Regions from separate parts of the Streptomyces sp. NPDC041122 genome, predicted to be linked through region 1. Evidence: predicted binding sites of a transcription regulator. Region 1 holds the regulator's gene; the other holds the start of a gene.
What was found. Region 1 encodes HrcA, which represses chaperone genes, less so after heat shock. Its sites were predicted from a motif close to TTNGCACTCNGNNNNNCNGAGTGCNAA; they were not measured.
Positions count from the first base shown of each region.

Region 1 (4,688 bases):
GGGGAGACCGACGACGACTGGCGCGCCTCGCTCGACGCGGCGATCGGCGCGGGCCCGGACCACGTGAGCGCCTACGCGCTGATCGTGGAGGAGGGCACGCAGCTGGCGCGGCGGATCCGGCGCGGGGAGGTGCCGATGACCGACGACGACGTGCACGCCGACCGGTACCTGATCGCCGACGAGGTGCTCGGGAGCGCGGGCTTCTCCTGGTACGAGGTGTCCAACTGGGCCACCTCCGAGGCCGGGCGGTGCCTGCACAACGAGCTGTACTGGCGGGGCGCGGACTGGTGGGGGGCCGGGCCGGGGGCCCACAGTCACGTGGGGGGCGTGCGGTGGTGGAACGTCAAGCATCCCGGGGCGTACGCGGGGGCGCTCGCGGGCGGCGGGTCGCCCGGGGCCGGGCGCGAGGTCCTCTCCGCGGAGGACCGGCGGGTGGAGCGGATCCTGCTGGAGCTGCGGCTGCGGGAGGGGTGCCCGTTGTCGCTCCTCAGGGAGGAGGGGCTCTCGGCCGCACGCCGGGCGCTGGAGGAGGGCCTCCTGGAACGGTCTCCGTACGCGGAGGGCCGCGCGGTCCTCACCCTGCGGGGGCGCCTGCTGGCGGACGCGGTGGTGCGGGACCTGGTGGACTGAGCCTGGCCCCTGGGCCTCCCGCAGCTCTGGTCCGCCACTCCGCGGCGAGGGGGGTGGGGCGTGGGGCTGGGGCTCCTACCCCTCTACGCCTCCGTCACGAAGTCGATCAGTTCCTCCACGCGGCCCAGGAGCGCCGGCTCCAGGTCCTTGTAGCTGCGCACCGAGCCCAGGATCCGCTGCCACGCCGCCCCCGTGTTCTCCGGCCACCCCAGCGCCCCGCACACCCCCTTCTTCCAGTCCTGCCCCCGCGGCACCCGCGGCCACTGCGCGATGCCGACCGACGCCGGCTTCACCGCCTCCCACACGTCGATGTAGGGGTGGCCCACCACCAGCGCGTGCGCGCTCGTGACCTCCGCCGCGATGCGGGACTCCTTGGAGCCGGGGACCAGGTGGTCCACGAGGACGCCGAGGCGCGCGTCCGGGCCCGGTGCGAACTCCGCGACGATCGCGGGCAGGTCGTCGATGCCCTCCAGGTACTCCACGACCACGCCCTCGATGCGCAGGTCGTCGCCCCAGACCCGTTCCACGAGCTCCGCGTCGTGCCGTCCCTCCACGTAGATGCGCCCCGCGCGGGCGACCCGGGCCCGCGCCCCGGGCACGGCCACCGACCCGGAGGCGGTACGGGAAGGACGTACCGGACCCGGTGCCGACCCCGCCGCCGGGCGGACCAGCGTCACCGGGCGGCCCTCCAGGAGGAACCCCCGCGGCTCCATGGGGAAGACGCGCTGCTTGCCGAAGCGGTCCTCCAGGGTCACCGTCGGCCCCTGCGCCGTCTTCTCGCACCGGATCACCGCCCCGCAGAAACCGGTGGTCAGCTCCTCGACCACGAGGCCGGCGTCCGCCGCCACCTCCGGTACGGGCTTCGGCTTCTTCCAAGGCGGCGTGAGATCGGCGGAGTACTGGCGCATTCTGCCGACGATAGGAAGAGTCGCGGCCGTCCGGGTCACGACACGCCGAAGCGCCCCGCCAGCGTGTCGCGCTGCTCACGGACAAAAGCCGCATCCACCGCGGCGCCGTGCCCCGGCACGTACACCGCGTCCTCGCCGCCGAGGTCGAGGAGGCGCTCCAGCGCCGCCGGCCAGTGCCGGGGCGCCGCGTCCGGGCCCGCCTGCGGTTCGCCCGACTCCTCGACGAGGTCCCCGCAGAAGACCACCTCGCGCCCGCCGTCGGTGCCCGGCACCAGGACCGCCAGGTCGTGGGCGGTGTGCCCGGGACCGACGTTCGCGAGCAGCACCTGGGCGCCGCCCAGGTCGAGCGTCCACTCCCCGCACACCAGGTGGTGCGGGCGGACCAGGAGGTCGGCCGCCTCGGCCGCCGCCTCCGCGTCGAGACCGTGCCGCACCGCGTCCGCGCGCAGCTCCTCGCGCCGCTCGGTGAGGACCGTCTCGACGCCCACCGCCCCGTACACCTGCACACCCGCGAAGGCCGCGGCCCCGAGCACGTGGTCGAAGTGCGGGTGGGTGAGTGCGAGATGGGTCACCCGGCGGGTGCCGCCGAGGACGCGGCGGGCAGCGGTGCGCAGGGCCGCGCCCTCGGCCAGGCTCGAACCCGCCTCGATCATGAGCGCCGCGTCGTCGCCGACGACCAGCCCCACCGTGCAGTCCCAGACGGGCAGACGGCGCCGCCCCACCCGCGGCGCCAGCTCTTCCCAGCCCGCCGCTTCCCATGCCGGCCTCACGTCCATACGGTGACGCTATCCGCACCGGCCGTCTCCGGCAGGACACCAGGGGGCCGCCCTTGCCGGGGCCGTACCCCACGCCCGTACACTGACCCTTTGGAAGGCTGGCACTCACCCGCGGGGAGTGCCAGGCGGGGGCTCGGGGGACACCGGAGCCCCGTCGTGGACCGTGGACGACGCAGACAGCTGGAGGTGTGCGCGATGCTCAATGAACGCAGGCTCGAAGTGCTGCGCGCCATCGTCCACGACTATGTCGGGACGGAGGAGCCCGTCGGCTCCAAGGCGCTCACCGAGCGGCACCGTCTGGGGGTCTCGCCGGCCACCGTCCGCAACGACATGGCGGCGCTGGAGGAGGAGGGGTTCATCGCCCAGCCGCACACCAGCGCCGGGCGGATCCCGACGGACAAGGGCTACCGACTGTTCGTCGACAAGCTCGCCGGTGTGAAGCCGATGACCGCGCCCGAGCGGCGGGCCATCCAGAACTTCCTCGACGGCGCCGTCGACCTCGACGACGTGGTGGGACGCACGGTGCGGCTGCTCGCGCAGCTGACGCGGCAGGTCGCCGTGGTGCAGTACCCCTCGCTCACGCGGTCGACGGTGCGGCACGTGGAGTTGCTCTCGCTGGCGCCCGCGCGGCTGATGCTCGTACTGATCACGGACACCGGCCGGGTCGAGCAGCGGATGATCGACTGCCCGGCGCCGTTCGGCGAGAGTGCGCTCGCGGATCTGCGGGCCCGGCTCAACAGCCGGGTCGCCGGCCGCCGCTTCACGGACGTGCCGCAGCTCGTGCAGGATCTGCCCGAGGCCTTCGAGACCGAGGACCGCGGCACCGTGTCGACGGTCCTCGCCACCCTCCTCGAAACGCTCGTGGAGGAGACGGAGGAGCGGTTGATGATCGGCGGAACCGCCAATCTCACCCGCTTCGGACATGACTTTCCCCTCACCATCCGGCCCGTGCTGGAGGCACTGGAGGAGCAGGTCGTGCTCCTCAAGTTGCTTGGTGAGGTACAGGATTCGGGTATGGCCGTACGGATCGGTCACGAGAACGCCCATGAGGGACTCAGCTCCACGTCCGTGGTCTCGGTCGGCTACGGTTCGGGCAGCGAGGCAGTCGCCAAACTCGGCGTGGTCGGACCGACCCGCATGGACTATCCGGGAACGATGGGAGCAGTACGCGCAGTGGCACGTTACGTCGGACAGATCCTGGCGGAGTCGTAAGTGGCCACGGACTACTACGCCGTACTCGGCGTGCGCCGCGACGCTTCCCAGGACGAAATCAAGAAGGCCTTCCGCAGGCTGGCGCGTGAGCTTCACCCGGACGTGAATCCGGACCCGAAGACTCAGGAGCGCTTCAAGGAGATCAACGCCGCGTACGAGGTGTTGTCGGACCCGCAGAAGAAGCAGGTCTACGACCTCGGCGGCGACCCGCTGTCCCAGGCGGGCGGCGGCGGTGGCGCGGGCGGTTTCGGGGCCGGTGGCTTCGGAAACTTCTCGGACATCATGGACGCGTTCTTCGGTACGGCGTCGCAGCGCGGGCCGCGCTCGCGCACGCGCCGCGGCCAGGACGCCATGATCCGCCTGGAGATCGACCTCGACGAGGCGGCCTTCGGCACCACCAAGGACATCCAGGTCGACACGGCCGTGGTCTGTACGACCTGCAGCGGTGAGGGTGCCGCGCCGGGGACGTCCGCCCAGACGTGTGACATGTGCCGCGGTCGCGGTGAGGTGTCGCAGGTCACGCGGTCCTTCCTCGGCCAGGTCATGACCTCGCGGCCCTGCCCGCAGTGCCAGGGCTTCGGCACGGTCGTGCCCACCCCGTGCCCCGAGTGCGCCGGCGACGGCCGCATCCGGTCGCGGCGGACGCTCACCGTGAAGATCCCGGCCGGTGTCGACAACGGCACCCGGATCCAGCTCGCGGGCGAGGGCGAGGTCGGCCCCGGCGGCGGCCCCGCCGGCGACCTGTACGTGGAGATCCACGAGCTGCCGCACGAGGTCTTCCAGCGGCGCGGCGACGATCTGCACTGCACGGTGACCATCCCGATGACGGCGGCGGCGCTCGGCACGAAGGTGCCGTTGAAGACGCTCGACGGCATGGAGGAGATCGACATCCGGCCGGGCACGCAGTCCGGTCAGTCGGTCCCGCTGCACGGCCGCGGCATCACGCACCTGCGCGGTGGCGGTCGCGGTGACCTCATCGTGCACGTCGAGGTCCTCACGCCGACCAAGCTCGACCCCGAGCAGGAGCGGCTGCTGCGGGAGCTCGCGCAGGCGCGGGGTGAGGAGCGGCCCACCGGGCAGTTCCAGCCGGGGCAGCAGGGGCTGTTCTCGCGCCTCAAGGACGCGTTCAACGGGCGGTAGCGCCTTGGACGGTGGCCTCGGC
Region 1 covers NZ_JBVIYQ010000001.1:462,297-466,984, reverse strand. Annotated here, with positions in the region: gene hemW (radical SAM family heme chaperone HemW) at 1-630, shown strand, start outside; gene ACZ6B8_RS02050 (DUF3097 domain-containing protein) at 714-1,538, opposite strand; gene ACZ6B8_RS02045 (MBL fold metallo-hydrolase) at 1,574-2,314, opposite strand; gene hrcA (heat-inducible transcriptional repressor HrcA) at 2,510-3,526, shown strand; gene dnaJ (molecular chaperone DnaJ) at 3,527-4,666, shown strand.

Region 2 (4,688 bases), 710 kb from region 1:
TTCGGTGAGCGCCCCTTGAGGGGCGCGGGGAACTGCGCGAGGACGGACCGCGACCCGCAGCCGGGCAACGGGAGCGCGACCCGGCAGACGCAGCCCCGAAAAGGCCTGAGGCCCGGCTCCCTGTGCAGGGAACCGGGCCTCAGGCAACTCAGGTCAGTGCGAGTGACCGTGGCCGTGGCCGTGACCGGCCTCCGCCTCTTCCTCGGCCGGCTTCTCGACGACCAGGGTCTCGGTCGTGAGGAGCAGCGACGCGATGGACGCGGCGTTCTCCAGCGCGGAGCGGGTCACCTTGACCGGGTCGATGACGCCGGCCTTGACCAGGTCGCCGTACTCGCCGGTCGCGGCGTTGAAGCCGAAGCCCTTGTCGAGCTCGGCGACCTTCGAGGTGATGACGTAGCCCTCGAGGCCGGCGTTCTCGGCGATCCAGCGCAGCGGCTCGACGGCGGCGCGGCGGACGACGGCGACACCGGTGGCCTCGTCGCCCTCCTTGCCGAGCGAGTCGCCGAGCACCTTGGCGGCGTGCACCAGGGCGGAGCCACCACCGGAGACGATGCCCTCCTCGACCGCGGCGCGGGTCGCGGAGATGGCGTCCTCCAGACGGTGCTTCTTCTCCTTCAGCTCCACCTCGGTGGCGGCGCCGACCTTGATGACGCACACGCCGCCGGCCAGCTTCGCGAGGCGCTCCTGGAGCTTCTCGCGGTCCCAGTCGGAGTCCGTGGCCTCGATCTCGGCCTTGATCTGGGCGACGCGGCCCTCGACCTCGGCCTTGTTGCCGCCACCGTCGACGATCGTGGTGTCGTCCTTGGTGATGGTGACGCGGCGGGCGGTGCCGAGCACGTCGAGACCGACCTGGTCGATCTTGAGGCCGACCTCTTCGGCGATGACGGTGCCGCCGGTGAGGGTGGCGATGTCACCGAGCATGGCCTTGCGGCGGTCGCCGAAGCCGGGGGCCTTCACCGCGACGGCGTTGAAGGTGCCGCGGATCTTGTTCACGACCAGGGTCGACAGGGCCTCGCCCTCGACGTCCTCGGCGATGATCAGGAGCGGCTTCGAGGCGTTGGCCTGGATGACCTTCTCGAGCAGCGGCAGGAGGTCCTGGATGGAGGAGATCTTGCCCTGGTGGATCAGGATGTACGGGTCGTCGAGGACGGCCTCCATACGCTCCTGGTCGGAGACCATGTACGGCGACAGGTAACCCTTGTCGAAGGCCATTCCCTCGGTGAAGTCGAGCTCCAGGCCGAAGGTGTTGGACTCCTCGACGGTGATGACACCGTCCTTGCCGACCTTGTCCATCGCCTCGGCGATGAGCTCGCCGACCTGCGGGTCCTGGGCCGACAGACCGGCGACGGCCGCGATGTCGGCCTTGTCGTCGATCGGGCGGGCGGTGGCGAGCAGCTCCTGGGAGACGGCCGCGACGGCGGCGTCGATGCCCTTCTTCAGGGCGGCCGGGGAGGCGCCGGCGGCGACGTTGCGCAGGCCTTCCTTGACCAGGGCCTGGGCGAGCACGGTGGCGGTGGTGGTGCCGTCACCCGCGATGTCGTTGGTCTTGGTCGCCACCTCCTTCACCAGCTGGGCGCCGAGGTTCTCGTACGGGTCGTCGACCTCGACCTCACGGGCGATGGTGACGCCGTCGTTGGTGATGGTCGGGGCGCCGAACTTCTTGTCGATGACGACGTTGCGGCCACGGGGGCCGATCGTCACCTTGACGGTGTCGGCAAGCTTGTTGACGCCGCGCTCAAGGGCGCGACGGGCGTCCTCGTCGAACTTCAAAATCTTCGCCATGGGAGCGATTCAGCCCTCTCGAAAACTCAGGGGGATCCGGGGGGAACCCCCGGAATGTTCAGCAACGAACTGCGCCCCTCGCCGCCCGGCAGAGAGCGGGGTGACCAGGGGCGCAGCTCGGAAAAGCAAATGCCGGGTGAATTACTTCTCGACGATCGCGAGCACGTCGCGAGCCGAGAGGACGAGGTACTCGTCGCCGTTGTACTTCACCTCGGTGCCGCCGTACTTGCTGTACAGCACGACATCGCCGACCTTCACGTCGAGCGGCAGGCGCTCGCCGTTCTCGAAGCGGCCCGGGCCCACGGCGAGGACGGCGCCCTCCTGGGGCTTCTCCTTCGCGGTGTCCGGAATGACCAGGCCGGAGGCCGTGGTCTGCTCGGCATCGAGCGGCTGGACCACAATGCGGTCCTCGAGCGGCTTGATGGCAACCTTGGAGCTGGCGGTCGTCACGATCCGGTCTCCCCCTTCGGAGATCTCACGGGGTCAAGAGTCTGAGGTGTGGCGACCAGGTGGATCCGTCGTCGCGGGTGCCGGACCTGCCCGTCGCTGTTGGCACTCTCCAGTGGGGAGTGCCAGAAGTGAGACTAGGACGGGGATTAGCACTCGGTCAAGCGGAGTGCCAGTCGACTGCGTCGGCTTCAGCGGTTGCCGGTGCCCCTGGGCGGGGCGGGCCGGTCTTTTCCCCTGTCGGGGCAACGGTTCTCGGGAGGCCTCGGTTCCCTGTCGGCGATTTCCGGGGGCCGTGTTTCCTGTGGGCCCGCACCGGGGGCTGTGCCCACCCGTTCCTCCCCCAGTGCCTCAAGGGCCTGGGGGGACCCCCATGGGAACGCCTGCCCACAGCGGGGAGCACCTGCGGGCGCCGTGGAGCGAGGGGTACCGGGGTCTCCGGCCGGGCCCGGCTTCGGGGTGAGGGTGGGGCCGGGCCTGTGCGGCGGGACCTTCTGGGCCGCCTTTCTGCCCAGGCGTTCGATCGGGTCCACCGATTCCGCGCAGCCCGAGAGGAGTGCGGGCGCGAGCAGGCCGCACAGGAGGGCTCCGGCGAGGAGACGGCGGCGGCGCGCCCGCGCCCGGGGGTTCACAGGTAGTCCTCCAGCCTGGCCACCGCGTAGCCCCGGTCCGTGACCGTCTTCATGACCCGGCGGACCATGTCGGGCATGGTGCCCTTCCAGTCCTCACGCCCCCGGAAGTGCGTGAGGATGATGTCGCCGGGGTGCAGGTCCTTGTCCCACTCGCGCCACTCCATGTGGTCGCTGAAGGCCTCCGACGCCCACAGTGGCACCGCCTTGGCGCCGCAGGACTTGGCGGCGCGCAGGGTGTCCCGGTTGTAGTTGCCGTACGGCGGCCGGAAGAGCTCGGGCCGCTTGCCGTAGTGCTTCTGGATGACGTCCTGCATGCCGCAGATCTCGTGGCGCTGGTCCTCGTACGAGAGTCCGGGCAGGTAGCGGTGGTGCAGGGTGTGGTTGTTCAGGGTGACGCCGCGGTCCTGCATCTTCTTGAAGTAGCCGTAGTCCTCCTTGACCAGGTAGTCGCTGAGGAACGCGGTGTACGGCAGGTGCAGCTCGCCCATCATCTTCAGCAGCTGCGGGTCCTTCTCCGCGCCGTCGTCGATGGTCAGGAAGACGACCTTGTCCTTGGTGGGGATCGTGGTGAAGACCGGCGGCAGGCTCGCCTGGCCCTTCACCTCGAAGCCCTTGCGGGTGGTGAGCCGCGGCTTGGTGCGGGGCGGCGGGGGCGCGGGGAGCGGGACCTTCGCCAGGCCCCAGCGCTTGGTCGCCGCGACGCGGGCGGCCTGGATCGCGCCGAGCTTCTGGGCGTAGGAGTCGAGGGCGCGGGCGGGCGGGGCCTTGAGCGGCTGCTGGCCGTGGGCGCCGTGCGCACCGTCGGAGTCACCTCCGGCGCAGCCCGACGCGATCGCCGAGGCGGCCAGGACGGCCACCGCGACCCGCATCTGATTCTTCCGTCTTCTGGCGTATTTTCCTTTTTGTCGTACTAGTTGCATGGCGCCGGATCCTCGCAGCTCATGGTCGTTCTCGGGGGCCGACACCGCCGCCGGCCGCGCACCATCCACCGACTGGCCCACAATGGGGCGGGTGAACGACCCGAACACGCCGAGCGGCGACCCGACCGACCTCGGCGATCCCCTCGCCGCCTTCGCCGCCCTGCGCACCGCCGAGGGGCTGGCCCTCCTGGCGGAGGTGCGGGACGTCGAACCCGCGCAGGAGCTCGCCGCCGCCACCCGGCTGCGCCGTACGCACCCCGCGCCCCTGGTCTCGGCCGCCCTCGCCCAGGCGCGGCTGCGGCGGCGGGCCGCGGCGAAGTTCGGCGCCGCCGACGCCGCCCGGATGTTCTTCACGCCGAACGGCGTCGAGCAGTCCACCCGCTCCTCCGTCGCCACGCACCGCGCCGCGCGCTTCCAGGCCCTCGGCGTCCGCTCGCTCGCCGACCTGTGCTGCGGCATCGGCGGCGACGCGATCGCCCTCGCACGGGCCGGGATCTCCGTGCTCGCCGTCGACCACTCCCCGCTGACCTGCGCCGTCGCCCGCGCCAACGCCCAGGCGCTGGGGCTCGACGAGCTGATCGAGGTCCGCGAGGCCGACGTCACCGAGGTGGACACCTCCGCGTACGACGCGGTGTTCGTGGACCCGGCGCGGCGCTCGTCGGGGCGCGGCCGCATCTTCGACCCGGAGGCGTACTCACCGCCCCTGTCCTGGGCGGTGGAGACGGCGCTCAAGGCCCCGCACGCCGCCCTGAAGATCGCCCCGGGCATCCCCCACGAGGCGATCCCCGCCGCGGCCGGCGCCGAGTGGATCTCGGACGGCGGCGACGTGAAGGAGGCCGTGCTGTGGTTCGGCACCGGCACCCCGGCCTCGCACCGCGCGACGCTCCTGCCCGGCGGCGCCACCCTG
Region 2 covers NZ_JBVIYQ010000001.1:1,175,757-1,180,444, forward strand. Annotated here, with positions in the region: gene groL (chaperonin GroEL) at 154-1,782, opposite strand; gene groES (co-chaperone GroES) at 1,924-2,232, opposite strand; gene ACZ6B8_RS05095 (polysaccharide deacetylase family protein) at 2,858-3,730, opposite strand; gene ACZ6B8_RS05100 (class I SAM-dependent methyltransferase) at 3,864-4,688, shown strand, end outside.
Region 2: the regulator HrcA is predicted to act here: its motif matches at 2,379-2,405, upstream of groES (co-chaperone GroES).